Regions from separate parts of the Shewanella dokdonensis genome, predicted to be linked through region 1. Evidence: predicted binding sites of a transcription regulator. Region 1 holds the regulator's gene; each other region holds the start of a gene.
What was found. The regulator MetJ, encoded in region 1, represses methionine synthesis genes. The targets are predictions, from matches to a motif close to TAGACGTCTAGACGTCTA.
Positions count from the first base shown of each region.

Region 1 (7,667 bases):
AAGAGAAATTGTTAAAGAGTTTATTTTTCATGTCGATGGCATAGAGGAATCTTTAAAGTCACGGATCATGCGTGATTTGGAGCCTATAGCTAATATGGGTGCTTACTCTTGGGATATTAGTCATTTATGGGGCGGCTATAGCCCATCGTCTCGACATGCAAAAACATATGAAGATGCAGAGTCCTCTATGATGGCTTACGCAATGTCATTTAGCGTGAAGAACGGAGTGACAAAAAATAAGTATTTTTAATTTGTATATTGCTTGGGTAAATTAAGGAGAGATAGATTGCGGATTAAAGATGTTGAACAAGCAATTTCTGATGCTACTAAGCCAAACTTGACGTTAGCCGAATATAATAGGTTAAAAACATTTCTACTTAGTTGCCAAAGTCAATTTACACCTCCAAATACTTTAATTCCACGGGTTAATTCTGCACTTGCCGCGCTTGAACATCATAAACCGAATATTTTAAGTTGGTATCAAAAGCCTGCTGGATTAATTTTTATAGCTGTTTGTGGTGGCGTACTAACATACGCTGTTTTGCTTTTGCTTGGTTGGGTTCAATTACCCAAAACATAACAAACAAAATTTAACGCCAGCAAAAAATGCTGGCTGCGACGTCAACCAGCTGCGCGGCTTTCCGCGCTAAATTTAGGCGTTATGTGTGAATGAACATGGATTGGCGTCAGTTGGAAACTTTTAAGGGTATTGATCTAAATGACTCTTTCATTTTGGATTGGAGTCATGAAAGTGATCGTTTGTCTTTTGAGTTGGAAGTGAGCATATGGCCAGATTCAGCGTATAACGTTGAACCAAAACCCGATGAATATACTTGCTATCGTAAAGCGATCTTATGGTTTGAAAATGTAAAAGCAGTATCTGGTTTAAAGGCAAAAGATGCAGTGATTACATCCACAGATGCTGGTGGTTCAGTTGACTACGGAAACATAGATTCTTTAATAGTTTTAAACGAAGGATTTGTGCTTGAAGGCGATATCGGTTGCATAAAAATATTCGGCAGGGAGCTTCGATTTGAAATTCACACATAACAAGCCGCGTCATTCGGGGTCTACGTCCCCCTGCGGCGCTCACACGTTCGCGCACATACGACCCGAAATAATAAGGCTCCCTCAGGAGCCTTATTTGCATAGAAGAATTGGCACATCGGTGCCATATTAATCTTCTAACAAATCGCGGCAGATCTGTACGAGATCTGACTGCACTGCCGCGGCGGTGACTTCACGGCCAGCGCCGGGGCCGCGAATGATCAGCGGGTTGCCCTGATAAAACGCGCTGCGGATAACAAACACGTTATCGCCAGGTGTCAGGTTAGCGTAGGGATGGCTCGGTTCCACCCATTGCAGTGCCACTTCAGCGTTGGCGCCCTGCTCGGTGCGTTCCAATGCCGCCACATAACGCAGCACCTTGCCCTGCTCATTGGCCGCTGCATACTGCTGTGCCAGTTCGCTATCCAGCTCAGGTAGCCGTTGCAGGAAATCCGCGGTTGAAATCTCGGCCAGATGTGCGGGCACCAATGAACTGAGGCGGATATCTTCCAGCTCCAGTTCCAGGCCGATTTCCCGAGCCAAAATTAACAGCTTGCGCTGCATATCGCGGCCAGAAAGATCATCGCGAGGGTCTGGTTCGGTAATACCCAGCGCTTTGGCTTCTAACACCAGTTCCGAGAATGGTCGCACCCCATCGTAGTTTTCAAACAACCAGCAGAGTGTGCCGGAAAAGATCCCGCCCACTGCCTGCACCTGATCGCCGCTATTATGCAGATCATTGAGCGCATGCTGCACCGGCAAGCCAGCGCCGCAACTGGCATTGTAGCGCCAGAACAAACGGCGATTTCCCAACATCTGCTTCAGTTCACGATAGAAGGCCAATGGCCCAGAACCGGCCAGTTTGTTAGCGCTGACCATGTGAATTCCGTGAGCAAAAACTCCGGGTACTGCAAGGTCAAACTAGCGCTGGCGCTGATGTCGAGTGCAATCAATTCATCACATGAAAGCGCATCCGCTTGTTCAAACAGATGCTCGTATTGCCACGGTGTGGCTTCTGCCTCAAAGCGTGCCTGCCAATCGGTGACTGCGATACCCGCATTGCAAAACAGAGCTTTGCTGGAGCTAGCCAATCCCACTAGCGCCACATCGGCTTCCAACTGGCGGTTGAGTTGCGCGGCAGATTTGCCAAACAATGTCACCCAGGCTTCACCAATATTACCAACGCCCAGCAAAATGATGCCGACACGTTTGCGCGGGCCCGCACAGCGACGATGGACTTTCTGGGTCAGCAAGGCCACCTGTTGTAGTGGCACTAAGGTCACCAGACTTAAAGCATCCTGATACAAAGGCCGGGCTTCGCGGCTCAGCAACCGTGCAAAACTGCGCCGATATTGTGCTGCTGCGGCACTCACTAGCGCCACCAACCCAAAACCGGTATGGCTTTCAATATCGCTGATCCCTAGCGTGTCAGTGAGTTGCTGTAACAAGGCCAACAGCTGTTTACGGGATTCCAGTGTGTATGCCAATTCATGTTTCTGTTTACCCAACGACCAATGTGCTAAGGGTTGCAACCCGGCATGTTCTAACGCTTCGGCCAGTGTTTCCCATGAGGATTGCAGTTGCAGCGTAACCGTCAGCACTTCATCGAGGCTAGTCACAACCGGTGCGCTGGCAACATCGTTGTGCGGCGCCACCAGCGTAAAATCGGTTTGCGGCGCATAACTGGAACGCACCGCCAAACTCACTTGCGTGTTATACAGCGGTTGCAAGGTGCGGGAATGCAATACCGGGGAACCTAGCCGTGCCAACCGATCAGCCTCTGCCAGCGACATGCTTTGCAGTAATCTGGCGTCCTGAATTTTGTTAGGATCGGCGTTAAACACCCCTTCAACGTCAGTCCAAATTGTTACCCGATCAATGTCGGCCAGACTGGCAATCAAGGTGGCACTGAAGTCAGAACCATTACGCCCCAGCAGTAACATCTCTCCGGCCGGATTGGCGCAGATAAAACCGGTGACCACCAGCCGTTCATCGGGGTGTTGTTGCAGCATTTGCTGCACCTTGGCGCGGGATTCTTCGACACGGATTTTCGGCACGGCGGCTTCATCGGCAACCAGCAGACCGCGCGCATCAATGTTGCTGGCGGCCACGCCAGATTCGCGTAACAATGCCGCCATCAGCCGGGCTGACCAACGCTCACCAAAACCCACCACTTGGTTGCACTGATAGTCGCTACGTATATCCAGCGCCAGCAGACTCATCAGCGTGGCGCGATCATTGGCTAAGCGTTCCCGCAACTGCCTTGCCTGTGAGTTACTCAATAACTGCTCAATCAGGTTTTGCTGATAGCTCATCAGCACCTGCAATTCTTCCTGCCACAGTTGGCCTTGCTCACGCAGTGCCAGCAGTTTGTACAGGAAGTTAGTGGTTTTGCCTGCGGCAGAAACCACTATCAGATCATCAGGCCGCCCGTGGGTCAGCAGGATGTGGGCCACCCGCCGGTAACAGTCAGGATCGGCAAGACTACTACCACCAAATTTATGTAAGTGACTACGTGCCATCAATCAATGCTCCCCAACTCAACAAGCGGCAACTGCGGCTAAACCCGCAGCAATGTCGTCCAACAGATCCTGCGGATCTTCAATGCCAACAGACAAGCGAATAAGTGTATCTTTAATACCCGCTTCGGCGCGAGCAGCGGGCTCCATCGCCCGGTGAGTCATGGTGGCGGGCACGGCGACCAGGCTCTCCACACCGCCGAGGCTTTCTGCCACAGAAAAATAGTGTAAAGCACCGAGAAATGCGGTGACTTCAGCATCGCCACCTATCAGTTCAAAACTGACCATGGAACCAAATCCCTGCTGTTGTTTGGCCGCAATTGCATGACCAGGATGCTCTGGTAATCCCGGATAATACACCTGCTGCACCTGGGCACTGTGTTGCAACAGTTCGACGATTTTAGCGGCATTACTCTGGTGCTGCTGAATACGTAATGCCAGTGTCCGTAAACCGCGCAACGTCAGATAACTGTCAAAAGCACCACCGGTTAGCCCTAGCGTATTAGACCACCAGTGCAGCTGTTCAGCCAGCGCTGGATCTTTGGCGATTACCGCACCACCGATGACGTCACTATGACCATTGATATATTTGGTGGTGGAGTGCACCACAATATCGGCCCCCAACTGTAATGGCTGCTGCAGCGCGGGTGACAGGAAAGTATTATCGGCCACCAGCAGCGCGCCCACTTTTTTACAGGTTGCGGCCACGGCGGCTATATCAATGACGCGCAGCAAAGGATTTGATGGAGTTTCAAGCCACACCATTTTAGGTTTACGGGCAAGCGCCTGCTGCAATGCTTCGGTGTCGGTTTGATCTACCACAGCCAACTGGAACTGGCCTTTTTCGCCAGATTGGTAAACAGTCGATAACAACCACCGTAACAGTCGTGAGGCACCACCAGCAGGTCGTCTGGCCCCAACAGGCTGACCACCAAAGTCACGGCTGCCATGCCGCTGGCAGTGATCACCGCTGGGCACCCTTGTTCCAGCTCACCAATGGCATTGCCGAGAATATTGCGGGTGGGATTACCGGAACGGCTGTAATCAAACTGCCGTGGCTGCTTATGGCCGTCAAAAGCATAGTTGGTCGAAAGATAGATGGGCGGAACCACTGCACCATGCTGGCTATCGGACTCAATACCCTGACGGACAGCGATAGTGGCCATTTTCCGTACTGTCATTTTCGACTCCTTAAATTCTTTTCGAGAAACACCATAAAGATGTCTGGATGGCTAAATTCTACCAAGTCACCCTTTGGCGTCAATAGGCATAAAGACGTTTAGACGTCCAAATGTATAGAATTCCGTTTTTGTGATACAGTATTATGGCTCTGTATTTGACTGTAGGGTGTAAGAGTTTAAAATCGGCAGCGAATTAGCGACATAGCAGGTGCAACATGACTGAATGGAATGGCGAGTACATCAGCCCTTACGCTGAACACGGGAAGAAAAACGAACAAGTAAAAAAAATCACTGTGTCTATTCCGTTAAAAGTACTGAAAGTGCTAACGGATGAGCGCACTCGTCGCCAGGTCAATAACCTGCGCCATGCCACTAACAGTGAACTGCTTTGTGAAGCATTTCTACATGCTTACACAGGGCAGCCATTACCCAATGATGTCGATCTGTCCAAGGATCAACCAGACAGCATCCCGTCAGAAGCGAAAAAGATGATGGAAGAGATGGGTATTGAATGGGAAGAAATGGAGTAAATGTATTGCGCCCCCAAGCTTATCCACTTTGTTAACTGCCGCAGACGTTCCGGCAATCCCCCGCAGTTATGTGGTCGTTGATTGATCCTGTTACCTTATTGCTGGCATCGCTGATTATTGTCATCGGTGCCGTCACCCAAAGCTTGCTAGGCTTCGGTCTGGCAGTAGTTTCTACCCCGCTGCTTTATATTGTTGACCCAGAACTGGTGCCCGTGCCGGTGATTATGCTCAGTTTTTCCATTGCTCTGCTGACGCTACTGCGTGAACGCGGCAATTTGGAACTGGGCGGATTACAGTACGCGCTGGCTGGCCGGATCCCCGGCAGCTTGTTAGGGGTCTCTTTGCTATTGGCACCTCGCGCGGTGCTTGGCTTGATTATTGCGGCCATTGTTGGCGCGGCAGTAGTGATGAGCCTGAAAAATTCAGCGTGGCGGTCACTCGCCGCAACTTGTTTATTGCCGGGGCTTTTTCAGGCGTTTTCGGCACGGTCGCCGGTATAGGCGGCCCACCAATGGCGTTACTGCTCACCGGGCGTGAAGCTGGGAAATTTCGCGCGGCATTGTCGGCCTTCTTTATGGTCAGTACCTGTATCAGTCTGCTGGTTCTGACGTTCTCCGGTATGGTCAGTTGGCGTGATCTGCTGCTATCAATGTTGCTATTACCAGCGGTAGTGCTCGGGTTTATCGCCTCAGGCATCTTGTTACCCCGAGTAGATAAACGCCGCACCCGTTTGCTGACATTAGCGCTGTGTGGCGCCAGCGCGTTACTGCTGGCACTCAAATCCCTGTGGGCGTTGCTATCCTAACAACGCCCATAGAGCAGCAGTTTTAGAAGTGATACGAGGTCTGTAACGCGCCGCCGATAGCGTTATCGCTGCCAAACATCCCGGTCAGATCTAATCTAAAGAACTTGCCGATAGCGATACCCGTTCCCACTGAATAGATATCGGTGGTGACATCGTTGAGGTCCTGCCGATAACCGAGCCGCACAGCCAACCAGTCAGTAGCCTTGACTTCACCACCAACACGCCAATATTTCGGTCCTTCCAGCTCGGCAAACTTGTTGTTTTCCGTCAAGTCGATATCGCTGGTCAAGGTCACGGCCCGCCATTCATAAGCGACACCTGCGGTTACCATGGGTTTGATCTGGTAAGTGAGTTGCCGACCTTCCGAAACCATGGTTTGCAGATCTTGCTTCACTAGATTACGACCGCTGAGTCCCAAAGTCAGCCCCGGCATGGGTTGCAACGCGACCCCAACATCCAGGTTAAAACCTGTGTCATCGTTACGATAATCGTCACTGTCGAAATCATTGACATCAAAATTGTTGGCAGACACCGCATAATTGAACGTATCCAGCCGCTGCAATTTAGGAGTAATCCCAACGGTGAGCGGCATATCTGCCACAGTGAAGCCACTGCTCAACGCCACCCCAACATCAGAAACCGCCCCGGCAATCACGCGCCCTTGAGACGACAAGTCATCCAGCGACGGCGGATTTAACGGATCCAATGTACTCAGTAACGACAGATCGGACTCACTGATATCGGCCAACGCAAAGCCATCGAGATAACTCTTGGCGATGATAGCAACCGACAAGCGCTTACTAGAGGGCAGGACCACGGCAAGCCCCAAACCAGCACTGGCGTAAGCGCTATTGCCGACTAATGACTGTAGGTTTCCCAAGAGCTGATCGCGATAATGGATCATTCCCTCAACATCGCGGTTATCTATCGCCAGTTCCAAAGCATCATAGTTATCTTGCACATCATCAAACTTGTCGACCATTTTGTCTTTATCAGCACCGTCTGCGCCTAAGGTTGGCAACAGCAGACTGACGTCATCGCTTTGGCGCTCCGTTAGGCTCAGTAATGCCGGGTTGATAAAGCCCGCTACCATTCTGTCGCCTGCCGCCACACCAGCACCACCCATAGCATCGGTTCTGGCTTCATACACATCTTGTCCGGCCCATAATGGCCCACAACTCAATGTCGTGGCGCATAGTAACGCCAGTGTCTTCAGTTTCATCCCGTCTCTCCCCAGCCGCTGTTTGTTCAATTAAAGATAGTTGTTACCCAATGACTCTTCAGAAAAAGCGACATAAAAAAGCCCTCACTGAAGCGAGGGCTTTGATTTTCATCACATAAATGATTTAGCCAAGGTAACTTTGACCGGCATACAGGATGAAGTGTCTTAGTGCCAGCACCCCGGTTAGGCTACACAGCGCCCCTAACAACATCACGCCTTTGCCATGACGTTGCGGTGCCGGTAACAGCAATGATAACAGCGGAACCCCAAAACCAACCGCTACTACTAGCGTCCAGAATACTGCCGCCCAAGTGCCAGTTGTCAGCGATGCCAACGCCAGCGCTGCGGCGCCACCCTTGAAGT
Region 1 covers NZ_CP074572.1:2,389,933-2,397,599, reverse strand. Annotated here, with positions in the region: gene KHX94_RS11495 (hypothetical protein) at 1-250, shown strand, start outside; gene KHX94_RS11490 (hypothetical protein) at 287-580, shown strand; gene KHX94_RS11485 (hypothetical protein) at 676-1,050, shown strand; partial or broken gene KHX94_RS11480 (bifunctional aspartate kinase/homoserine dehydrogenase II) at 1,177-3,569, opposite strand; partial or broken gene metB (cystathionine gamma-synthase) at 3,588-4,747, opposite strand; gene metJ (met regulon transcriptional regulator MetJ) at 4,963-5,277, shown strand; partial or broken gene KHX94_RS11465 (sulfite exporter TauE/SafE family protein) at 5,346-6,082, shown strand; gene KHX94_RS11460 (conjugal transfer protein TraF) at 6,105-7,304, opposite strand; gene nrfD (NrfD/PsrC family molybdoenzyme membrane anchor subunit) at 7,429-7,667, opposite strand, start outside.

Region 2 (7,667 bases), 1.2 Mb from region 1:
GTGGCAAAGTGGCCTTGATATCTTTCACGGCATTGATGAAGTCCACCGCGTAGTTGTCGTGTTCTTCAATGCCGGTGGCGATGGCAAAGATATTCGGGTCGAAAATAATATCTTCTGGCGGAAAACCGACCTTATCGACCAATATGCGGTAGGCGCGGGTACAGATATTGATTTTGCGTGCGTGGGTATCGGCTTGGCCTTGTTCATCGAACGCCATGATGATTGCCGCTGCGCCATAACGTTTTACCAGTTGTGCATGTGCAATGAAGCTGGCTTCACCCTCTTTCAGCGAGATAGAGTTGACGATGCCTTTTCCCTGAATGCACTTTAATCCGGCTTCAATCACTTCCCATTTGGAGGAGTCGATCATCACTGGCACTTTGCTGATGTCGGGTTCAGAGGCGATAAGATTGAGAAACTTCTGCATCATCTCTACGCCGTCCAGCATGCCTTCATCCATGTTGACGTCGATGATCTGCGCGCCGCTTTCTACCTGTTCGCGAGCCACATCAAGCGCGGTTTCAAATTGTCCCTCTTTAATCAACCGTAAGAATTTAGCAGAGCCGGTGACGTTGGTGCGCTCTCCCACGTTAACAAACAGACTGTTGGTGTCTATGGTCAGCGGTTCCAGCCCGGCAAGACGGCAAGCAACGGGCAATTCGGGTAACTGCCGGGGTTGATGCTGACTGACGGCTTCACGGATGGCTTTAATGTGCGCCGGAGTTGTCCCACAACAACCACCGACTAAGTTAACCAGCCCTTCTTTGGCCCACTGACCGATGACTTCGGCCATCTGTGCCGGGGTTTCATCGTAACCGCCAAATTCGTTGGGCAGCCCCGCGTTGGGATGCACCGAAACAAAGGTTTCACTGATGCGTGCCAATTCTTCTACGTAGGGGCGTAATTCTTTCGGCCCAAGGGCGCAGTTAAGGCCAAATGATAACGGCTTGATGTGGCGCAATGAGTTGTAAAAAGCTTCAGTAGTCTGGCCGGTGAGGGTACGGCCGGAGGCATCGGTAATGGTGCCGGAAATCATCACTGGCAGTCGTACGCCAAGTTTTTCGAACACTTCATCAATGGCAAACAATGCCGCTTTGGCATTGAGGGTGTCGAAGATGGTTTCGACCATCAGTATGTCCGCGCCGCCTTTGATAAGCGCTTCAGTGGCTTGTATGTAAGCAGCCACTAACTCATCGAAATGGATATTGCGAAACCCTGGGTCATTGACATCGGGACTGATGGAACAGGTGCGATTCGTCGGGCCTAACACCCCGGCAACATAACGGGGTATTCCAGTCGCTGCCGCCACTTCATCGGCGGCTTCTCTGGCGAGTCTGGCGGCTTGTTCATTAATTTCGCTCACCAGCGCCTGCATGTCGTAATCTGCCATAGCGATGGTGGTGGCATTGAAACTGTTGGTTTCAATGATGTCGGCACCTGCTTGCAGATACTGGCGGTGAATCGACTTAATAATCTGCGGCTGAGTTAATACCAGCAGGTCATTGTTACCTTTGACGTCGCAATGCCAGTCGCGAAAACGTTCACCACGATAATCGGCTTCTTCCAACTTGAAGCTCTGGATCATAGTGCCCATGGCACCGTCGATAATCAAAATTCGCTGCGCCAGAGCATCGTGTATCTTGCGGCTCACAGCAGTGGCAGAAGTGTTAATCATTCGAAGCCTTAATTACCTGTTACTAAAATAAAAATTAACAAATACAAACTTTTAAAATTGAGTTATGATCCAGATCACATTACTGTGATTATGACAGTAAACAAGCATCATAGTATGGCTGCGGAATAACTACAGGGCTGTTTTGGATGTTTATACGTATAGACGTCCATAATAAGGATTCCAGCGTTCTGCGGCAAGGTGAAATTGTTGCCCCCAACCTGGGTAGTTAAATCGAAGGAACCATCATGTCCTGCTACAGAAAATTGACAGTATATCTGATGCGCCACGGCCGCTGTGCCGATGGCGATATTCTAAGAGGCCGTACCGATTCGCCATTGAGCGAGCAGGGACAGGAGCAGATGTGGAACGCTTGGCGTGAGCTGTGTAATCATCTGCCAGAAGGCAAGTTACGACTGTTGAGTTCACCGCTGCAACGTTGCAGCCTGTTTGCCGACAGCCTAGCCAGCGAGATGCCGGAATTTTTCGAAAGTCCATTAGCCACCGCTGACTGGTTGCAGGAACTGAATTTTGGTGAGTGGGACGGTAAGTCTTTGGCATCACTGCAAGCCGACTATCCTAAAGCCACCGCCGCTTATGGATGCGATCCGCTCAACCATACCCCGCCAAAAGCTGAAAGCGTGAATGAACTGTACCAGCGTATTAGTCGTGGCTGGAGTAGCTTGCTACAGGAACTGCTAAGCAGCCAGCAAGATAATGCCTTGTTGATCACTCATGGTGGCGTGATCCGGACGCTCATCAGCGAAATGATCAACCCAGGAAAACCGCCATTAAACGGTATCTTCAGCGGCCTAGAACTGCCTTACGGCGCACTGCTGAAAATTGAAGTGGATGCCCATGAAGTTGATGGTGACTGGGAATGCCTGCCAAAACTGCATTGGCAGTTATAAACATCGCCAGTTGTCTGCCTCTGCCACCGTCAGCGGATGACTGGCGGCAGAGCGCCATATACTGTTAGCCTATTGAGCCTGAAATAATCATGTTGGTGGAGGCGGCCCATGGAGCCGGCCCTAAAGGCTGATAATATTTGCTGGTCAGTAGCAGGCAAGCCGATATTGTCTGGTGTCAGCTTTAGCTTGCCCAAAGGGCAAGTGTTGGGACTCATAGGTCCTAACGGTGCTGGTAAGTCCAGTTTATTGCGATGTCTGTACCGCTATATTCAGCCCGATACTGGTAATATCCTGTTGCATGGTGATGCTATCGATGGCATGTCGCTGCAAACTTTTGCGCGTCAGGTGGCGGTGGTGCAGCAGGATATGCCTCTGGCGTCAGAGCTGAGTTTGCGGCAACTCGTCGCAACCGGTCTGACCCCTTATAAAAGACTTTTCGAGCGCAATTCGGCAGAGGATAATAATGCTGTTGACGCGGCATTGGCGCAGGTTGGTCTGCACCAGCAAGCGGAGGCAATGTTTCGACATCTGTCTGGTGGCGAAAAACAGCGGGCATTGATAGCTAGAGCAATCGTGCAAAAACCTGCGTTGCTATTGCTGGACGAGCCGACGAACCATCTGGATATTCGTTATCAGATCCAGATCCTCGAGCTTGTCAGAAGTCTTGGTGTGAGTGTTATTGCCTCTATCCATGATCTTAATTTGGCAGCGGCGATGTGTGATGAGTTGTTGTTATTGCATCAAGGGCGTGTGATTGCTGCCGGTGATGCGGCAACTGTGCTAACAGAGCAGCGTGTGAGCGAAGTTTTTGGTGTCTGTTGCCAAATAAGTCGGCATTCACAGACAGGCAAACCGCTGCTCCAGTATTTTTACGGTTATGCGCCGCCGACCGCCGATAAGACAGATGCTGTGCGGTGTGATAACGGAGTGAACTATGCCGCCAAGTAAACGCCCGCCATTGATGGGGGACAAGCGGTTACAGGGCTGCTGGTTAGTGGTGGTGTTGCTGCTGCTGATCACACCCTTGGCAGCAACTGCTTTTGGTGCCGCCGATAATATTGGCGTGCTGGAAGTCGCTCGGGTTTTAGGTCACAAAATTTCAGGCATGGGGCAAGTGTCTGAGATTGACCAACGGATTATCTGGGAGTTACGACTCCCACGAGTGTTACTGGCATTTGTTGCCGGTAGTGGTTTAGCCATGTGTGGTTTGGTGTTGCAAAGTGTGACCCGTAATCCGTTGGCTGACCCCTACTTGTTTGGTATCAGTGCGGGTGCTTCTTTTGGCGGTGTATTGGCCATGACATTACTGGGCGGCACTTGGCTGGCCTGGGTGTCATTACCATTAGGGGCCTTCGTCGGCGCGAGTTTGTCGGTATTGTTGGTTTTGGCAATGGCGGGGGACAGGCAGAACGTCAGGTCGAACGTTTGTTACTGTCTGGTGTGGCAGTGTCTTTTATGTTCGGTGCGTTTACCAGCTTGTTGTTGTATTTTTCTACACCACAGGCAACCGCATCCATGCTGTTCTGGACGCTGGGGAGTTTTGCCCGAGCGGACTGGCATAGTTTATGGGTGCCAGTAGTTGTGGTGCTGGTGGCACTGGTACTGATCGTCGGGTACCGACGACAGATCTTAGTCATGCTAAGCGGCGATGAGACCGCGCACACCTTGGGGGTTAGGGTGTTGCGGATGCGGCTAGGAATGTTGTTATTGTGTTCACTTATCACTGCCACACTGGTAGCTCAGTGTGGTGGTATTGGTTTTGTGGGGCTGATGGTGCCTCACCTGCTGCGTTTGCTGTTGCCGGGACGGTATTCAATGATGCTGACGGCGCTGGCAGGCGGGTTATTTATGGTATGGGTTGATGTGCTGGCGCGCAGTCTGTTACCCACCCAGGAACTTCCGGTCGGCATTATTACGTCGGCAATCGGCAGTGTGTTTTTTGGCTGTTCTGCATCAGCGCAGGCAGTATTAATTTAGATTAAGGTCAATCTATTATGTATTCGGTAACTCCCGTCAATCACGCATTTGATGAAGCTATCAAATCGCGGATACACCATAAAACTAAGTTACGTGGTTCACTCGGAAAACTGGAAGAAGTGGCGCTGAAGCTAGCACGCATCCAGTTTAAGTCCCCTGACGATAAACTTGCCATCAAAAAGCCGGTCATGCTGGTATTTGCTGCCGATCATGGTGTGGCTGATTTTGGTGTGTCAGTCGGTGACAGTGAACTCACCGCTGAAATGATCGAGAACTTTGTCAAAGGTGGGGCGGCTATTAACGTCTTCTGCCGCCAAAATGGCCTAGAACTGGAAGTGATTGACTGTGGTACTCGTCATCAGTTGGCATTACCGCAAGTGGTAAACCAGCGGTTAGGGGACGCCACTAAACCGATACATCAACAAGAAGCCATGTCCATTGAAACCGTCTTTGAAGGTTTCCGCATGGCAAAAGAACTGGTGAAACGCCATATCTATAACGGCAGTAACATGCTGGCTGTCGGAGAAATTGGCATAGGCAATACTACCTCCGCCTCCGCGGTGATGGCGGCACTTACCGGCATTCCTGTGGCAGAATGTACTGGCCGTGGCTCAGGCATTGATGAAGAAGCGCTGAAACACAAACGTATGATTGTGGAACGTGCGCTGCAACTTCACTATGCCAATCTGACCGATCCGGTGCGGGTACTGGCGTGCCTCGGTGGTTATGAAATCGTACAGATGACTGGTGCCATGCTGGCCGCTGCTGAGTTTGGTGTCCCAGTGGTGGTTGATGGCTTTACTTCCTCCGTTGCTGCATTGGCCGCAGTAAAATTGGCTCCAGGTGTACGCGAATATCTGATTTTTGCACATCAATCAGCCGTTTATGGGCACAAGCAATTACTGGCTCGTTTGGATGCGCACCCTATGCTGCATCTGAATCTGCGCCTAGGTGAAGGCTCTGGTGCTGCCTTGGCGATGCCTCTGTTGCACTCTGCGGTCAATTTCTACAATGAAATGGCCGCTGTAGACGGAGCTGATGCTGTTGATAGCAAAGGCTCAGGAGCAAATTAATGGGTAAATGGGCTTTCTGGCTGGAGCAGCTACGGCTGTTTGTGATTGCCGTTGGCTTTTTTACCCGAATTCCGTTACTGCGACGCATCAGTCCTGACAATGACACCATCAATCGCGCCAGCCGCTACTATGGGCTGGTGGGAACGCTGGTGGGCGGCCTGTCAGCGCTGGTGTTGTGGCTGTTGTCTATCTATCTGCCATTGTCGGTAGCCATCGTGTTGTCGATGATCACCAGTGTCTGGCTGACCGGCGGGTTTGATGAACATGGTCTGGCAGTCACGGCTGACAGTTTTGGTGCTGGCGACTCTGCCGGACAAAAACTGCAGATGATGAAAGAACGGCGTCTTGGCAGCTACGGGGTATTGGCGCTGGTGCTGGCACTGCTGCTGAAGTTTGAGTTGCTGATGGAACTGGCGCTGTACGATCCAACGCTGACCGCTTTGGCTTTGGTACTGGGACATACCCTCAGCCGGGTGACGTCCGCCAGCCTTATTTTTGGCGAAACCTGTGTTCATGAAGAGGGGCTAAGCCGCCATCCGGTGCAACGCCAGAGTATCAATGAACTGAGCTTCCTGCTGGTGACCGGTGTCGTTGTGATGCTGCTGTTTTCTCGCGGTCAACTGATCCCTTTAGTGATTGGCCTGCTACTGCTGCGTTTTATTCTGGCCCGGTGGTTCCGCCATCAGATTGATGGATACACAGGTGATACGTTAGGTGCCGGCCAACAGTTGGCCGAAGTGCTGGTATATATCATAGTGTTGGCCGGCTGGAATGCCGCCAGCCGCAGTTAACACATATTGCTCAGGATACGATAGTGACGGACAAAGATGATAATGCTCGCCACCAAGCGCGGCAGCAAAAGTTAAAACAGGCGGTCGATGCCAGAGTCGCAACGGCGACAGAAGAAAAAGGAATTCTGCTGGTACTGACCGGCAATGGTAAAGGTAAATCCACTTCTGGGTTTGGGACTGTGGCGCGTGCCGTGGGGCATGGTAAGAATGCCGCTGTGGTGCAGTTTATTAAGGGCAACTGGGAGTGTGGCGAGCGCAAATTGCTGGAAAATGCCGGCGTGCGCTTTGAGGTCATGGCCACCGGTTTTACCTGGGATACGCAAAATCGTGCCAGTGACACTGCCGCGGCAGAAAAAGCCTGGATGGTGGCCGAACAGTGGTTGCAAGACCCCGCCATTGATGTGCTGCTGTTAGATGAATTGACCTATATGTTGAGCTTCCATTATCTGGATTTGCAACGGGTGCTGAGAGCATTGACGAATCGACCACCACAACAACATGTGATTGTCACTGGTCGTAATTGCCATCGGCAGTTACTGGAAGTAGCTGATACCATCAGCGAAATCCATAATGTCAGACATGCCTTTGAGCATGGCATAAAAGCCCAGCCTGGATTTGACTACTGAATTTCTCAGTGAAGCATTGTCGTGCTGCAAAGTAGTGCAGCAATTTCACGAGTGAGCATTTTTAGTCGCGAATGCCACATCATCGGCTATCGGCAATGCTCTTGTGCACCATGGCAGCGACCAAAGTTGGCGATGGGTTAAAGGATGGTAGTCACACCATCCTTTTCTTTTATCTTGTCGCTAGATTCAGGCCAGGGCTTTATTGAGCGCTGACAGGAAAACATCGGATGTGACTGTCACATCTGGCGCAAAACGTGCCAGTACAGTGCCATCTTTGCCCACCAGAAATTTTTCAAAATTCCACAAGATGTCATCTTGGTGTTTCGGCGCTTGTCCCAGTTCTACAAGCTTGGCTTTGAGTTTTTCATCCGCGGTGGTAATTGCCTTAGGTTGTGACAGGATCAATGTCTTGTACAACGGATGGCGCTGCTCGCCATTGACCTCAAGCTTGGCAAACATCGGGAAAGTAACCTGATAGTTTAGGCTGCAAAATTGCTGAATTTCAGCTTCAGTGCCGGGTTCCTGTCCTAGAAATTGGTTGCAGGGAAAACCGAGGATCTCTAAACCTTCAGCCGCTTTTTCCTGGTAGAGCGCCTGCAACTGTTCATATTGCGGGG
Region 2 covers NZ_CP074572.1:1,167,159-1,174,825, reverse strand. Annotated here, with positions in the region: gene metH (methionine synthase) at 1-1,675, opposite strand, end outside; gene KHX94_RS05620 (histidine phosphatase family protein) at 1,921-2,583, shown strand; gene KHX94_RS05615 (ABC transporter ATP-binding protein) at 2,692-3,531, shown strand; partial or broken gene KHX94_RS05610 (FecCD family ABC transporter permease) at 3,545-4,560, shown strand; gene cobT (nicotinate-nucleotide--dimethylbenzimidazole phosphoribosyltransferase) at 4,578-5,633, shown strand; gene KHX94_RS05600 (adenosylcobinamide-GDP ribazoletransferase) at 5,633-6,424, shown strand; gene cobO (cob(I)yrinic acid a,c-diamide adenosyltransferase) at 6,448-7,050, shown strand; gene KHX94_RS05590 (glutathione peroxidase) at 7,237-7,667, opposite strand, start outside.
Region 2: metH (methionine synthase) is a predicted target of MetJ. The motif match lies at 1,827-1,844, and genes of this name have one in related genera.

Region 3 (7,667 bases), 1.3 Mb from region 1:
GCTAGCGCAGCAAAACGCTGTCAGTGCCAAACGAGCGGCCAGTGTGCTGGATATTTTTGCCTGCATTATTCAGGGGTTAATCCCTTATGGGGCGCAAGCCTTGTTAATCGCCTCGAATTTCAAGATATCACCACTACAGGCGGTCGCCGATGTTTGGTATTGCATGGTGCTAGCGCTGGTTTCCATTGTCATCATCATGCTGCGCCCCCGCAGTAATTAACCTGCTATCGGCGCCATAAAAAAACCCGCAAATGCGGGCTTTTTTATCATTAACAAGCAGTTATCAGCGGTTAACTTGTGGATCCAGCTCACCAGTCTGATAACGCTTGTACATCGCCTGCAATGACAGCGGCTTGATCTTAGAGCCCATACCCGCACAGCCAAACGCTTCATAGCGTTCCACACAGATTTCCGCCATAGCTTCCATAGAAGCTTTAAGGAATTTGCGTGGGTCGAACTCCCGCGGATTTTCCGCTAGGAATTTACGCACGGCACCAGTTGATGCCAAGCGCAGGTCAGTATCGATATTCACTTTGCGCACGCCGTGCTTGATGCCTTCTACAATCTCTTCGACTGGAACACCGTAAGTTTCTGGCATGTCACCACCGTACTGGTTGATGATCTGCAACCATTTCTGCGGTACGGATGAAGAGCCGTGCATCACCAAATGGGTGTTAGGAATACGGGCATGGATCTCTTTGATGCGGTCGATACGCAGAACATCGCCAGTAGGTTTACGGCTGAATTTGTAAGCGCCGTGGCTGGTGCCGATGGCAATCGCCAAGGCATCCACATGGGTATCGGCCACAAACCGAGCCGCTTCATCTGGGCTGGTCAGCATCTGATCATGGCTCAGGGTACCTTCAGCGCCAATGCCGTCTTCTTCACCGGCAGTACCGGTTTCCAGACTGCCAAGACAACCGATTTCACCTTCCACTGACACCCCACAAGCGTGGGCAAAGGCAACCGTTGTGCGGGTCACATGCACGTTGTAATCATAAGTGGCTGGGGTTTTCCCATCAGACATCAGTGAACCGTCCATCATCACAGAAGACATGCCCAACTGGATAGAACGCTGACATACGTCTGGGTGAGTGCCGTGATCCTGATGGATACACACTGGGATATCGGGGTACTGTTCCAGTGCGGCAGTCATCAGATATTTCAGGAATTGTGGGCGGGCATATTTACGAGCACCGGCAGAAGCCTGCACGATGACCGGACTGTCAGTGGCTTCCGCCGCCTGCATAATAGCGCGCATCTGTTCCAGGTTATTCACGTTAAACGCTGGTACGCCATAGCTGTGTTCAGCGGCGTGATCCAGCAACTGGCGCAGGGAAATTAAGGCCATAATCTGTTATCTCCATTCTTGGGCAATACGCTTGCCCGGGTCCGATTGTCTATAAGCTGTATGATAGCGCTGCCGGTCATGGCCGACAGCTTATGATGTGTTTTTATTTCAGTTGCCACGGGCCTGTAACATCGCCACAGCTGGCAGTTCTTTCCCTTCGAGGAATTCCAAGAAGGCACCTCCACCGGTTGAAATATAGGAAACCTTGTCAGCAATCTGGTATTTGTCCACTGCCGCCAGGGTATCGCCCCCCAGCAATAGAAAAGGCTGGAGATGCGGCAATTGCCGCCGCAATGCGTTGAGTACCAGCACCGAACTGGTCAAATTCAAATACGCCTACCGGGCCGTTCCATACTATGGTGCCCGCTTGCATGATGATCTCGGCCAATGCTTCAGCACTGTCGGGGCCGATATCAAAAATCATGTCATCATCGGCAACATCAGCCACATCCTTTAACGTGGCAACCGCATCGGCGCTGAATTCCTTGCCTACCACCACATCGGTTGGCACGGGAATATCGCCACCACGACGCTGCGCATTGGCGACCAACCGTTTCGCTTCATCAAGCAAGTCAGCTTCGTACAGTGACTTACCGACATTATGACCCGCCGCCGCGATAAAGGTATTGGCAATGCCGCCACCCACCACTAACTGATCAACGATCTTGGACAGGCTTTCCAGCACCGTCAGCTTGGTGGACACTTTGGAGCCACCGACAATAGCAACCAACGGCCGTTTCGGGTTATCCATCGCCTTAGCCAGCGCTTCCAATTCGGCCGCGAGCAGTGGGCCAGCACAGGCCACTGGCGCAAACATACCGACACCGTGGGTGGATGCCTGGGCGCGATGAGCAGTACCGAATGCATCCATCACATAAACATCACAAAGCGCCGCCATTTTCTTCGACAGCGTTTCATCGTTTTTCTTTTCACCTTTGTTGAAGCGGACGTTTTCAAACACCAGCACTTCGCCCACTGCGACCTCAACACCGTCTAGGTAATCGGTGACTAATCGCACCGGACAAGCCAGCGCTTTAGCCAGATAATCCACTACTGGTTGCAGCGAAAATTCTGCGTTGTATTCGCCTTCTGTTGGCCGTCCAAGATGAGACATCACCATCACTGCCGCACCTTTTTCCAGTGCCAGTTTGATAGTGGGCAAAGAGGCACGCAAACGTGCATCACTGGTGACCACCCCATCGGCAACCGGCACGTTAAGATCTTCACGGATAAGCACACGCTTTCCCTGCAGATCCAGATCTGACATTTTGATAATCGCCATGTTCATGCTTCCTATACTAACTAAAAATTTGCGCTTGTCTTGGTAGCGGTCAAGCACTACCCCAAAAGTTATGCCTCTGGCGGAAACATCGCCAGCGCGGTATCCAGCATCCGATTAGCAAAACCCCATTCGTTATCACACCAGAGTAGCAGCTTGATCAGGTGACCATCACTGACTCGGGTTTGCGTACCGTCTACCACGCTGGAACGCGGATCATGATTAAAGTCGCATGATACCAAAGGCTCATCGGTAAAGCCCAGAATGCCTTCAAGACGGCCACGGGTGGCATCGAGCAATACTTGGTTAACGGTGGCAATATTCACTCGTTTATCCACGGTCAACGACACATCAATCGCCGTGACGTTAACGGTTGGCACCCGCACTGAGATAGCTTCAAACTTGTCTTTCATCTGCGGCAAAATACGTTCAATCCCACGCGCTAACTTGGTATCGACCGGAATAATCGACTGACTGGCCGCACGGGTACGCCGCAAGTCATCGTGATAGGCATCAATCACTTGCTGATCGTTCATGGAGGCGTGAATGGTGGTAATCGCGCCGCTGCGAATGCCAAAGTGACGATCCAATTCCGAGATCACCGGGATCACACAGTTAGTGGTACATGAAGCGTTGGACACCACGGTATGTTCTGGAGTCAACAGTTCATCGTTCACGCCATAAACAATAGTGGCATCCACATCCGCTGACGCCGGGTGACTTATCAGTACCTTGCGCGCCCCCGCCAACAAATGCGTGGCACAGGCGGCGCGGTCATGCAGTGCGCCAGTACATTCCAGCACCAGATCCACATCCAGCGCCTGCCAGGGCAATTGGCTAGCATCCGCTTGGTGTAATAGGGTAATTGCGTCATTCCCCACCAGCATCTGCTCCTGTTCCAAGCTGGCACGGAGCGAGAAGCGACCATGAGTGGTGTCATAGTTCGTCAGGTGTACCATGGCTTCGGGTTTTGCCAACTCGTTAATCGCTACAATCTGCAACTGTTGGCGCTTGCCGGATTCATACAAGGCCCGTAACACGGAGCGGCCAATGCGGCCATAACCATTGATAGCAACTCTGATCATCTGTAATTCATATCCCTCGGTTTCAGGGCGATAAAACAACGGCCTATCATAAGACAGGCCGTTATGAATGGCGAGTGAAGCAAAACCTCATCAAGCCTTCCGTTCAGTTGTGGTTCATGCCAGCAATGATTTCGCTGTGGCCACCACGTTATCAACGGTAAAGCCGAACTCTGCAAACAACTGACCCGCAGGCGCTGACTCACCAAAGGTGGTCATGCCGACAATCTTGCCGTTAAGACCAACATACTTGTACCAGTAATCGGCAATGCCCGCTTCAACGGCTACACGTTTGCTGACAGCGGCGGGTAATACGGCTTCTTTATAGGCCGCATCCTGTTTGTCGAACACATCAGTGGCAGGCATAGAAACTACTCGCACCTTATGTCCAGCGGCGCTCAGTTCTGCCTGCGCTTTGACCGCCAGTTCCACTTCGGAACCGGTGGCGATAAAGATAAGTTCAGGTGTGCCATCACAATCCACCAGCACATAACCGCCTTTCGCCACATCGGCCAGTTGCACCGCAGTGCGTGGCATCTGCGTCAGATTCTGGCGGGAGAAAATCAGCGAGGTTGGCCCATCCTGACGTTCGATAGCATATTTCCAGGCAATAGCCGATTCCACCTGATCGCATGGCCGCCAAGTGCTCATGTTAGGCATCAGGCGTAATGTGGCCGTTTGCTCAACTGGCTGATGGGTTGGGCCGTCTTCCCCCAGACCAATAGAGTCGTGGGTATACACAAAAATCACCCGCTGTTTCATCAGCGCGGCCATACGTAGAGCATTACGCGCATATTCCATAAACATCAGGAAAGTCGCACCGTAAGGCACAAAGCCACCATGCAGCGCGATACCGTTCATCATCGCCGACATACCGAACTCACGCACCCCGTAGTGCAGATAGTTACCGGACGCATCATCGCGGCTAATAGACTTGGAAGCGGAATACATGGTCAGGTTAGAAGGCGCTAAGTCAGCACTGCCGCCGAGGAATTCTGGCAGTAATTTGCCGAAGGCTTCCAGCGCATTTTGCGACGCCTTACGTGAGGCGATATTGGCAGGATTAGCCTGCAACTGTTCGATATACGCCTGCGCGCCTGCCGCAAAATCGGCTGGCAACTGGCCACTGACACGGCGTTTCAGTTCAGCCGCCAGCTCAGGATATGCCGCAGCGTAGGCTGCAAACTGTTTGTCCCAAGCTGATTCTGCCGCGCTACCTGCCGCTTTGGCATCCCACGCGCTATAAATTTCGGCCGGGATTTCAAACGGCGCATACGGCCAGCCCAAAAATTCCCGAGAAGCTGCCACTTCAGCATCGCCCAGTGGTGAGCCGTGACAGTCATGAGAACCTGATTTGTTAGGTGAACCATAACCGATGATGGTTTTACAGCAGATCAGCGATGGTCGTGGATCGGCTTTAGCCTGCTCGATAGCCGCGTTAATCGCTGCCGCATTATGGCCATCCACCGCCGGGATCACCTGCCAGCCGTAGGCTTCAAACGCTTCGCGGTGTCGTCAGTGAACCAGCCTTCCACATGACCGTCAATTGAAATACCGTTGTCATCCCAGAAGGCAATCAGCTTGCCTAAGCCCAGCGTTCCGGCCAATGAACAAGCTTCGTGCGAGATACCTTCCATCATACAGCCATCACCCATGAACACATAAGTGTGATGATCCACAATCTCGTGGCCTTCTCGGTTGAACTGCGCCGCCAACACTTTTTCGGCAAGCGCCATCCCCACGGCATTGGTGATGCCCTGCCCTAAAGGCCCGGTGGTAGTTTCAACACCTGGCGCATAACCGTATTCAGGATGGCCTGGGGTGCGAGAATGTAACTGGCGAAACTGTTTCAGATCGTCAATGCTCAGATCATAACCAGACAGATGCAGCAGTGAATAAAGCAGCATAGAACCATGGCCGTTGGACAACACAAAACGGTCGCGGTTAGCCCATTGTGGATCAAGCGGATTGTGCCGCAGATGCCCACGCCAGAGGACTTCTGCAATATCAGCCATGCCCATTGGGGCACCTGGGTGACCGGATTTAGCTTTTTGCACTGCATCCATACTTAACACACGAATAGCGTTAGCGAGTTCTTTACGGGAAGACATGCTTTCTCCTGCGTAGTGGGTCTTGAGATTTGTCGGGCGGAAATTGGCGGTTATTTTCCCGCAGTGGGGCGGTTGACGCAAATATATTTCCGGCTTTAGCCGTGTGCTCTGCAACACAAGTTGTGTAGCAACCGCAAGAATTTCTTGCGCCAACCTGAGGGCTTAAGCGCTAGATGTAAAGTTGACAAGACACCTGCTGCGGTTATCGCTATCCATGAATAACTAAAAATTGCTGATATTCATAAAGAAATCCATAATTCCTAACGATAGCGATGGGGCTTACCGCACAAATATCAGCAAAAGGGGTTTTATAAAACCCAAATTAAATTAGAATAGACGTCTAGATGTAGATGCTTCTATACGGATGTAGCAGCAGCTAAAGATTTTTCATTAATCGCGAGATTTTCCAGACTATGGCAAGACACCTGTTTACTTCTGAATCTGTGTCAGAAGGACATCCTGATAAAATCGCCGATCAGATTTCTGATGCGGTGCTCGACGCCATTATCACCCAAGACCCTAAGGCCCGCGTCGCCTGTGAAACCTATGTCAAAACTGGCATGGTGATGGTAGGTGGTGAGATCACCACTTCTGCTTGGGTGGACATTGAAGAACTGACCCGTAACACCGTCCGTGAAATCGGTTATACCAGTTCTGAAATGGGATTTGATGCTAACTCCTGCGCGGTACTCAGCGCTATCGGCAAACAATCTCCTGATATCAATCAAGGGGTTGACCGTAAAGACCCGAAAGAACAGGGTGCCGGTGATCAGGGGTTGATGTTCGGTTATGCCAGTAACGAAACTGATGTGCTGATGCCTGCGCCCATCACTTACGCGCATGCGCTGGTTAAACGTCAGTCACTGGTGCGTAAACAAGGCCTGTTGCCATGGTTACGCCCAGATGCTAAATCTCAGGTCACCTTTGTGTATGACGATGACCAGATTGTTGGGATTGATGCCGTGGTACTGTCGACCCAGCATAGCGATGAAATCAGCCTGAAAGAGTTGCAAGAAGGCGTGATGGAAACCATCATCAAGCCAATATTGCCACAGCAATGGCTGACCAAAAATACCAAATTCTTCATCAACCCAACTGGCCGCTTTGTTATTGGTGGGCCTATGGGTGACTGTGGTTTGACTGGTCGTAAGATTATCGTTGATACCTACGGCGGTATGGCACGTCATGGCGGCGGTGCTTTCTCTGGTAAAGATCCGTCTAAAGTTGACCGTAGCGCAGCTTATGCGGCCCGTTATGTTGCCAAAAACTTAGTGGCGGCAGGATTAGCCGATCGCTGCGAAATCCAGGTTTCATATGCCATTGGTGTAGCTGAACCTACTTCGATCAGCGTGGAAACCTTTGGTACTGGTCGCCTTCCAGAAGAAAAATTGATTGAGCTGGTACGCCGTCACTTTGATCTGCGACCATATGGCTTGACCGAAATGCTGAATCTGGCCCGGCCGATTTACCAAGCGACTGCTGCTTATGGTCATTTTGGCCGTAGCGAATTCCCTTGGGAACAGACCAATAAGGCTGACGCGTTACGCGATGACGCTGGATTGTAAGTCGTTGGCTCTAAAAAAACCGCCAGTTGGCGGTTTTTTTATGCCCGAAGGCTTAGTAACAGTGATCGAAATGAGCACTTTCCATACACATAAAAGCTAACTGTTGGGGTGGCAATGGCGTCACACTCACCGTTTCGGCAGCCTTCACCCATGATTCTTCGGCCACCAGCGCCAACTGGCTGTGGTAATTATTGGTACGCCCACAATCAAAAATGCTATCGAGTGCCAGTACCAGAAAGCGCCGCCCTTCCAACCCCTGCACATTGGCTTCAACTACCC
Region 3 covers NZ_CP074572.1:1,062,029-1,069,695, forward strand. Annotated here, with positions in the region: partial or broken gene KHX94_RS05090 (Na+/H+ antiporter NhaC family protein) at 1-220, shown strand, start outside; gene fba (class II fructose-bisphosphate aldolase) at 284-1,351, opposite strand; partial or broken gene KHX94_RS05100 (phosphoglycerate kinase) at 1,460-2,633, opposite strand; gene epd (erythrose-4-phosphate dehydrogenase) at 2,702-3,715, opposite strand; partial or broken gene tkt (transketolase) at 3,830-5,823, opposite strand; gene metK (methionine adenosyltransferase) at 6,237-7,388, shown strand; gene KHX94_RS05120 (hypothetical protein) at 7,441-7,667, opposite strand, start outside.
Region 3: metK (methionine adenosyltransferase) is a predicted target of MetJ. The motif match lies at 6,157-6,174, and genes of this name have one in related genera.

Region 4 (7,667 bases), 560 kb from region 1:
AGGAAGACCCGATCCTGACACTGGGAAATGCTGGTTTTGAACGCGTGAACGATATTGTGGGCAACAGCGATAGCTACAGTTATGTGTATGACGGGTTAAGCGGTCAACTGGATCATGCCCTTGCCAACGATGAACTAGCCTGTGCCGTGGTTGCAGTAACTGAATGGCACATCAATGCCGATGAAACCTCATCATTGGAATATGATAACAGCTACGCCGATGACAGCCTGTTCCGTTCCTCTGATCATGATCCTGTGGTGCTGGAACTGGCGCTACATAAACTCCACGGTGTAGGTCATTACCTGCGTGGTAATCACCATGGTCACGGCTATGGTTATGGTCATTTGAAAGGGAAAGGCAAAGGCCATCAGCAACGCGGTCATAGATTCTGAATCTAAACCAGCGATAGTGCATAATAAAATCAAGCCCCGTCATTGATGGGGCTTGTTATTACTGCGGCAAACCTACCACTTGTCGCATGCTATTGAGTAAGCGTCTGTCGGTTCGCGCTTTTTAAGTTTGCGCACGCTTTCCCGCAGTGCTTCTTTGGCAATCCGTGCATAAACTCCTGCGTATTCTTGCTCATCAATGCTTCGTTCACCTTCGGCCTGCTCGGCTAGCCGCTGTCCAATCATGCTCAGTTGTAGCCAGGCAGCCGCGATATAAAAGCCGTGGAAACAAGATTTGGGTAGCAGTTTGCTGGCACTCGCTGGCAGATTTACCCAAGCCTCAGCAAACTGGGCATCCTTATCTACCAGTAGTTCTTCAAACAGACTGTCATAGGCGTCTTTCAATCCTGCGGGTAACTTATCCATTGGTAGTACAGCAGCGCAGATATTGATGGCGGCGGTGTGGGCCTGTTCACGATACGCGGTATCGACTTGACTCATAAAAAACTCCGAAAACCAGAAAATGGGCGGCAGTATAGCACTCAAGTATCAGACAAAGCAGCGTTGCCGATTAGGCAGTCACTGCGAGTATTGGTATGATCATGCTCAGTCTTTTATCGCTGTCCAAATACCATGTCTGCCACCGCTATAGATCCTCACTGGTTAAATCAGCTGGCCCGGGATATCAAAACCTGGGGCCAACAGCTGGGTTTTGCCAAAGTGGGGATCTGTGATATCGATTTAAGCGCCGAAGAGCCCAAACTACAACAGTGGCTAGCTGCCGGATTTCACGGTGAAATGCAGTATATGGAGCAACATGGCATGATGCGGGCAAGGCCAGAGGAACTGCATCCCGGTACTGTCAGAGTGATCTCAGTACGTATGGATTACCTGCCGCCAGAGGCCGGGTTTGCCAGTAACCTGAGCAATCCAGAAATGGCCTATATCTCGCGCTACGCAGGTGGACGCGACTACCATAAATTATTGCGCAACCGCTTGAAAAAACTTGGAGAACGGATTGATGAAGCGCTGACAGCAGCCAATCTTGGCGACTGTGGTTTTCGGCCTTTTGTGGATTCTGCGCCAATATTAGAACGGCCACTGGCAGCCAAAGCCGGTATTGGTTGGACCGGCAAACATTCGCTATTACTGAGTCATGAAGCTGGCAGTTGGTTTTTCTGGGAGAGCTGCTCATCAACCTGCCCTTGCCGGTAGATATTCCGCTGGCAGAAGGCTGTGGCAGTTGTGTTGCCTGTATGACCAGTTGCCCAACCGGAGCCATCGTTGCCCCTTATACGGTAGATGCGCGCCGCTGTATTTCCTACCTGACCATTGAACTGGCAGGCGCGATCCCCGAAGAACTGCGCCCGTTGCTGGGCAACCGTATCTATGGCTGTGACGATTGTCAGTTAGTGTGTCCGGTAAATCGCCAAGCCCAGCTGACCCAAGAAACCGATTTTTATACGCGCACGCCGCTACAGCAACCACAATTACTGACGTTACTGGGTTGGGATGAAGCGACTTTTCTGAAAAATACTGAAGGCAGCGCTATCCGCCGTATCGGTTATGAGCGTTGGCAGCGCAATATTGCGGTGGCACTGGGCAATGCCCCGGCCAGTGAGCAGATTATTCAGGGGTTGCAACAGCGCTTGCAAGGGGCGAGCGAACTGCTGGCAGAACACCTGCTCTGGGCGTTGCAGCAACAGCAAGGGGTAAACGCCACAGACACCACGCAGCAACGCAAAACTCAGCGCTTGATACGCACTGTTCGCAAAGGGTTGCCACGAGACGCTTGAGCCAAGGGGTTAGTCATCAGCATCCAGAGTAAAGCCAATCTTTATGGTCACCTGCCAGTGTGCAATCACGCCGGCTTCCAGATGTCCTCGGGTTTCAGTCACTTCAAACCAACGCAGGTTGTGCAGCGATTGAGCCGCTGCCGCTATCGCATTTTTAACAGCCTCATCAGAGCTGATAGGTGACGTGCCCGTGAGTTCAATAATCTTGTAAACATGACTCATAACATCCTCCTGAACGTAAGCCGCTAGCAATGGCCTGACTTGAGTATAGCCACAAAAAAACCGTGACAGCGGTGGTTAGCCTTTTGTATATTTCTCAATAGGATAAATATGAAATGCAGGGAACAGGCATGACTCGACAACACTCTGGTTTAGGGATAAGTTCTTTCATCGTCAGTTTGGTGGCAGCCATCTTAATTTTTGTCACGCTGGTGATTGCCGGGAATCTGGCTAATACAACCCCGGAGGGCTGAATGAAGACAGCCGTGCCGCCATGGCCATCGGCTTTGCCATTATCGGTCTAGTGTTGTTGTCACTGGTAGCCTTAGGGCTGGGGATTGCCGGTTTGTTTCAGAACGATCGCCAGAAAGTATTTCCGATTCTGGGCACGATTTTTTCCAGTTTCACCATCCTTGGGACTATCGGCTTGATCCTGCTGGGCTTGTCGATGACCTAAACCGGCCATCGACAAAACATTTGTTAACCCAATTGCCGTCTGAGTTCTCTGGCGGCGGCCACCATATTCTGCAACGCGGGTTCTACTTCATCCCAACTGCGGGTTTTGAGACCACAATCTGGGTTCACCCATAACTGCCGCACGGGGATCCGCTTGGCCGCTTGCTGCATCAGTGCCACCATCTCAGCCACCGTTGGAATGTTCGGGGAATGAATATCATAAACCCCAGGGCCGATTTCGTTGGGATATTCAAATGCCTCGAATACGTCCAGCAGCTCCATATGGGAGCGAGATGTCTCGATGGTGATCACATCAGCATCCATCGCCGCAATGGCTTCAATGGTGTCGTTGAACTCGCTGTAGCACATATGGGTGTGGATCTGGGTGTCATCCTTAGCCACCGAGGCGCTGAGCCGAAACGCCGCTACCGCCCAACGTAAATACTCTTGCCAATCACACTGTTGCAGCGGCAAACCTTCACGGAACGCGGGTTCATCAATCTGGATAATAGTAATGCCCGCCTGTTGCAAATCGGCCACTTCATCGCGGATAGCCAACCCTAGTTGATAGGCAATGGTTTCTCTGGGTAAGTCTTCCCGCACAAACGACCAATGCAGAATCGTGACAGGCCCGGTCAGCATGCCTTTAACCGGTTTATCGGTGAGACTTTGCGCATACTCGGCCCATGCCAAGGTCATCGGTTGTGGCCGGCTGACATCCCCATAGATCAATGGCGGTTTAACACAACGCGAACCGTAACTTTGCACCCAGCCAAAGCGGGTAAACCCAACGCCATTGAGCTGTTCGCCAAAGTATTCCACCATATCGTTGCGCTCGGCTTCCCCATGCACCAGCACATCCAGCCCCAGTTTCAGTTGGCGCTCAATGGTGTCGCGGGTGATCTGTTGCAGTAAACGAGTGTATTCTGCTGCGGCCAGCTCACCACTGCGCCAACGGTTACGCAACTGCCGAATCGCCGCGGTCTGAGGGAAAGAACCGATAGTAGTGGTTGGCAATAAAGGCAAGCGGAACTTAGCCTGCTGTTGCACCTGCCGCTGAGGGAACTCACTGTGCCGTTTAAAGTCAGCGTCATTCAGTGCCGCCACTCGTGCGGCCACCTTAATATCTGCCGCGGCTGCCTGCTGTGCTCGCCGCTGCTGGCAACGGGTGGCAATCGCAAGTGCATCGGCACTGGTTGGATGTTGCAGCAACAGTTGCAACTGCTGTAGCTCCGCCAGCTTCTGCCGCGCAAACGCCAAACGGGATTTCAATTCAGGTGCTAGCTCGGTTTCCAGCGCTAAGTCCACCGGGCTATGCAGCAAAGAGCAAGACGGTGCTAACCACAAGCGCTCGCCTAATTGCTGGGCATAGGGTGCTAACGTTTGTGCCAGCAGATCCAGCTCTGCCGCCCAGACATTACGGCCATTGATCACCCCGGCCGACAACACCTGCTCGTCCCGTAACGCAGCAACAAACAGCGGCAATTGCTCAGGTGCTGTCACCAGATCCAAGTGCAAGCCCGCAACCGGTAATGCCGAGATCAGTGATTGATGATGTGCCACACTGCCATAGTAGCTCGCCAATAATAGTTTCACCGGAGCGGCTTGCAGCGTGGCATAGGCGGTTGCATAGGCCTGTTGCCAATCAGGCGCTAACGCCAGAGCCAAGGCTGGTTCATCCAGTTGCACCCACTCAACACCCAGTTCAGCAAACTGCGCCAGTAACTGTTGATAAGCCTGCAGTAACTGCGGCAACAGTTGTAGCTTATCAAACGCATTTCCTACGGTTTTGGCTAAGTGCAGAAAAGTGATTGGCCCAAGCAGCACGGGTTTTACCCGATGCCCCAGCGCCTGAGCTTCTTTCACTTCATCAAACAATTGTGGCCAACTGATGCTGAACTGCTGTTCACTGCTCAATTCCGGCACCAAATAATGGTAATTAGTATTGAAGTATTTCGTCATTTCCGCAGCGGCAGCAGGCTGACCACTTGGCGCACGGCCTCGTGCCACACGGAACAAAGTATCCAAATCGATGGCGCCTTGCTGATGCCGCGGCGGGATCACGCCTAAGGTTGCACTTAACGTCAGCACCTGGTCGTAATAAGCAAAGTCGCCCACTGGCAACAAATCAATTCCGGCATCTGCCTGCCACTGCCAGTGAGTGCGCCGCAGCTCGGCGGCCTGAGCCAGTAACTGCGGCTGCGTCAGTTCACCACGCCAATACTGCTCCAGGGCAAATTTCAATTCGCGGCGACGGCCGATACGGGGAAACCCCAGATTATGTAATGTCATGCTTAAACCTCATTGCTTGCGATAGACAAACGACGCCAGATTAAGCAAATCAATCTAGGCGTCTAGACGTCCAGAAGTTTATTGTGATAGTCTCTGGTTAAGCAAACGAATTGGCTTCAACACCAACATGAGCGGGATTCATACGGGATGAGCATGATAGAACTCAGACATTTGTGGACACTGTTAGCACTAAAAGAGAGCGGTAGCCTAGCGGCGGCGGCCAAAAAGCGCTTTGTGACACAATCAGCATTGTCTCATCAGATTAAAGAACTGGAGACCCGCATTAACTCTTCGGTATTCATCCGCAAGAGTAAACCGCTGGCGTTTACTGAAGAAGGCACCCGGCTATTGTTACTGGCGGAAGAGATCCTGCCAAAAGTACAAGAAACCGAAAACCTGCTAAGACAGGGTACTAATAGCATTCAAGGGCCATTGCGAGTAGGCATTGAGTGCCACTCCTGCTTTCGCTGGTTGATGCCCGCAATGGAAGCCTTTAAGCATAAATATCCAGAGTCACGACTGGATCTTTCCAGTCGTTATCTATTTGATTCATTAGAAGCTTTGGAAAACGATGAGTTAGATCTGGTGCTAACCTCAGATCCGGTTGCCAGCCATACCCTCGCCTATCAGCATCTGTTTGAATTTGAAGTTAAATTGGTGGTCAGCAAGGAACACCCACTGGCAAAATTTGACTATGTATTGCCGCAGCAATTGCTCAAACAACCCATTCTCAGCTATCCGGTGCCCTTAGAGCGGCTGGATCTGTTCCGCTATTTCCTGGAACCCGCAGGCATTGCCCCTGGGCCACAAAAAACCAGCGATTTGACCAATGTATTATTACAGCGGCTAGCTTGTAATGAAGGGGTGGCAGCATTGCCCAACTGGTCAATGCGCGAGGCACACGGACTGAGCCTAAAAGCACTACGACTTGGCAAAGATGGCCTGAAACGGCCACTGTTCGGCGCTTATCGGCGCAACGCCAGCAACAGTAAATTGATCCAGCATTGGCTGACACTGGTAGCGGCAGAAGCCGTCACCCCGCAAGATAGCCATTGACCACTCAGAGTGAATTTAGCAGCAGACCACGTTGTGCCAGAATGCGCCGTAACACCAGCCCCGGCGAGTTAGCATCGCGGGTCTGACGCAAATTATGGGCAATCATAAACTCATGCTGTAATTCATCATCCAGACCAAGCGCCTCAAAAGCACCTAGCGTCAGCGATTTCTGTTGGGTATCAATCAAACTCTTGATGATACTTAACGGAAAACACTGCTCCTGCTCGGCATTCAGGTAAGCAAACGCGGTCAGCGCAATAATCTGTCCAAACACGCTGAACAACGCCAGCGTCTGTACTTCATCGGCATCAATACTCACACCCTGCATCTGATGCAGACTGTCGACCGCGTCGGTCGCAATCGCCTCCGTCAACCGCCAGTAACCTTGTACCAGCTTCCGATAAGGCTGTGGCAGCTCATCCAGCTTTTCTTTGAGATAAAAGGTAAATGCGTAGCGGTAAATATTGACCTGTCCCAGACGTACCAACGCATCTTTGAGACTGCGATTAGGGTGCAGCGATGGCGCCATAGCACAGTTACTGCGCCACAGCAGATGTGCAGCTAATGCAGGATCAGTAGAAACGATATCAATGACATTGCGAATATCACCGTCAGCAATAATGGCTTTCTTTAGCGGCACCAAGGTAGCACGCCGACCAATCACCTGCTCCTCATTGGCAATAATTGCACGGACCTCTGAGAAAACCTGCTGCTCAAGATCTGTCATAGAAAATTAATCCGTTGTTATTAGGACGATCAGTCCATTTTTTACAAAAGATTTACCCACAAATGCCACCCAAGGGTCAAGCCCATTTCGATGATTTTAGACATGACTTCGCGGATCAGAAAGCGCCAGCCTCTTTAAGCTTGTGGTAGATCGCAGTTGCTAACTGCTGATAGCCTGGCGGCGTTTAGGTGCACAGCGTCAGATTTCAACGCTGGCGAAGACAATAACCCACGCAGCACATCGTCCATCAACAAGCTGTCATGCTGCTTTGCCAACGTCTTATAAAACGGTGCCGATTGCAGCAACACCTGCTTTTGCGGCACCGCAATCAACAGCACTGGCACCGCCATACTTTGAGCATCCAACAACATCTGCTGCAAATTATCCTGGATCTGCTGCGACGGCACGCCACGTAAAATATCGTTACCACCTTCCAGCAGGATCAGCAGATCTGGCTGCATTTCATCTAAAAGCGCCGGTAATCTTTTGCGACCCTCGGCCGTCTGTTCCCCCGAGATCCCGGCATTCACCACTTCGCACCCACACAGTTTAGCCAATTGTGCAGGATAATCCTCATCTCTGGCCGCCCCTTCCCTACGGTCAGACTGTCACCAAAAGCCAAAATGCGCCCATCAGGGCCAAGATAGGGTAATGATGGATCTGAGCAGGCGCTCAAGCCCAACAGCAAGAGAAAGGATAAGGCAACACGCGGTAACATAAGCATCTCCATTG
Region 4 covers NZ_CP074572.1:2,950,752-2,958,418, reverse strand. Annotated here, with positions in the region: gene KHX94_RS14185 (endonuclease/exonuclease/phosphatase family protein) at 1-392, shown strand, start outside; gene KHX94_RS14180 (DUF3069 domain-containing protein) at 465-890, opposite strand; partial or broken gene queG (tRNA epoxyqueuosine(34) reductase QueG) at 1,023-2,185, shown strand; gene KHX94_RS14170 (dodecin) at 2,195-2,407, opposite strand; gene KHX94_RS21215 (hypothetical protein) at 2,536-2,658, shown strand; gene KHX94_RS14165 (hypothetical protein) at 2,679-2,861, shown strand; gene metE (5-methyltetrahydropteroyltriglutamate--homocysteine S-methyltransferase) at 2,885-5,152, opposite strand; gene KHX94_RS14155 (LysR family transcriptional regulator) at 5,306-6,208, shown strand; gene KHX94_RS14150 (HDOD domain-containing protein) at 6,213-6,935, opposite strand; gene KHX94_RS14145 (GDSL-type esterase/lipase family protein) at 7,070-7,492, opposite strand.
Region 4: metE (5-methyltetrahydropteroyltriglutamate--homocysteine S-methyltransferase) is a predicted target of MetJ. The motif match lies at 5,208-5,225, and genes of this name have one in related genera.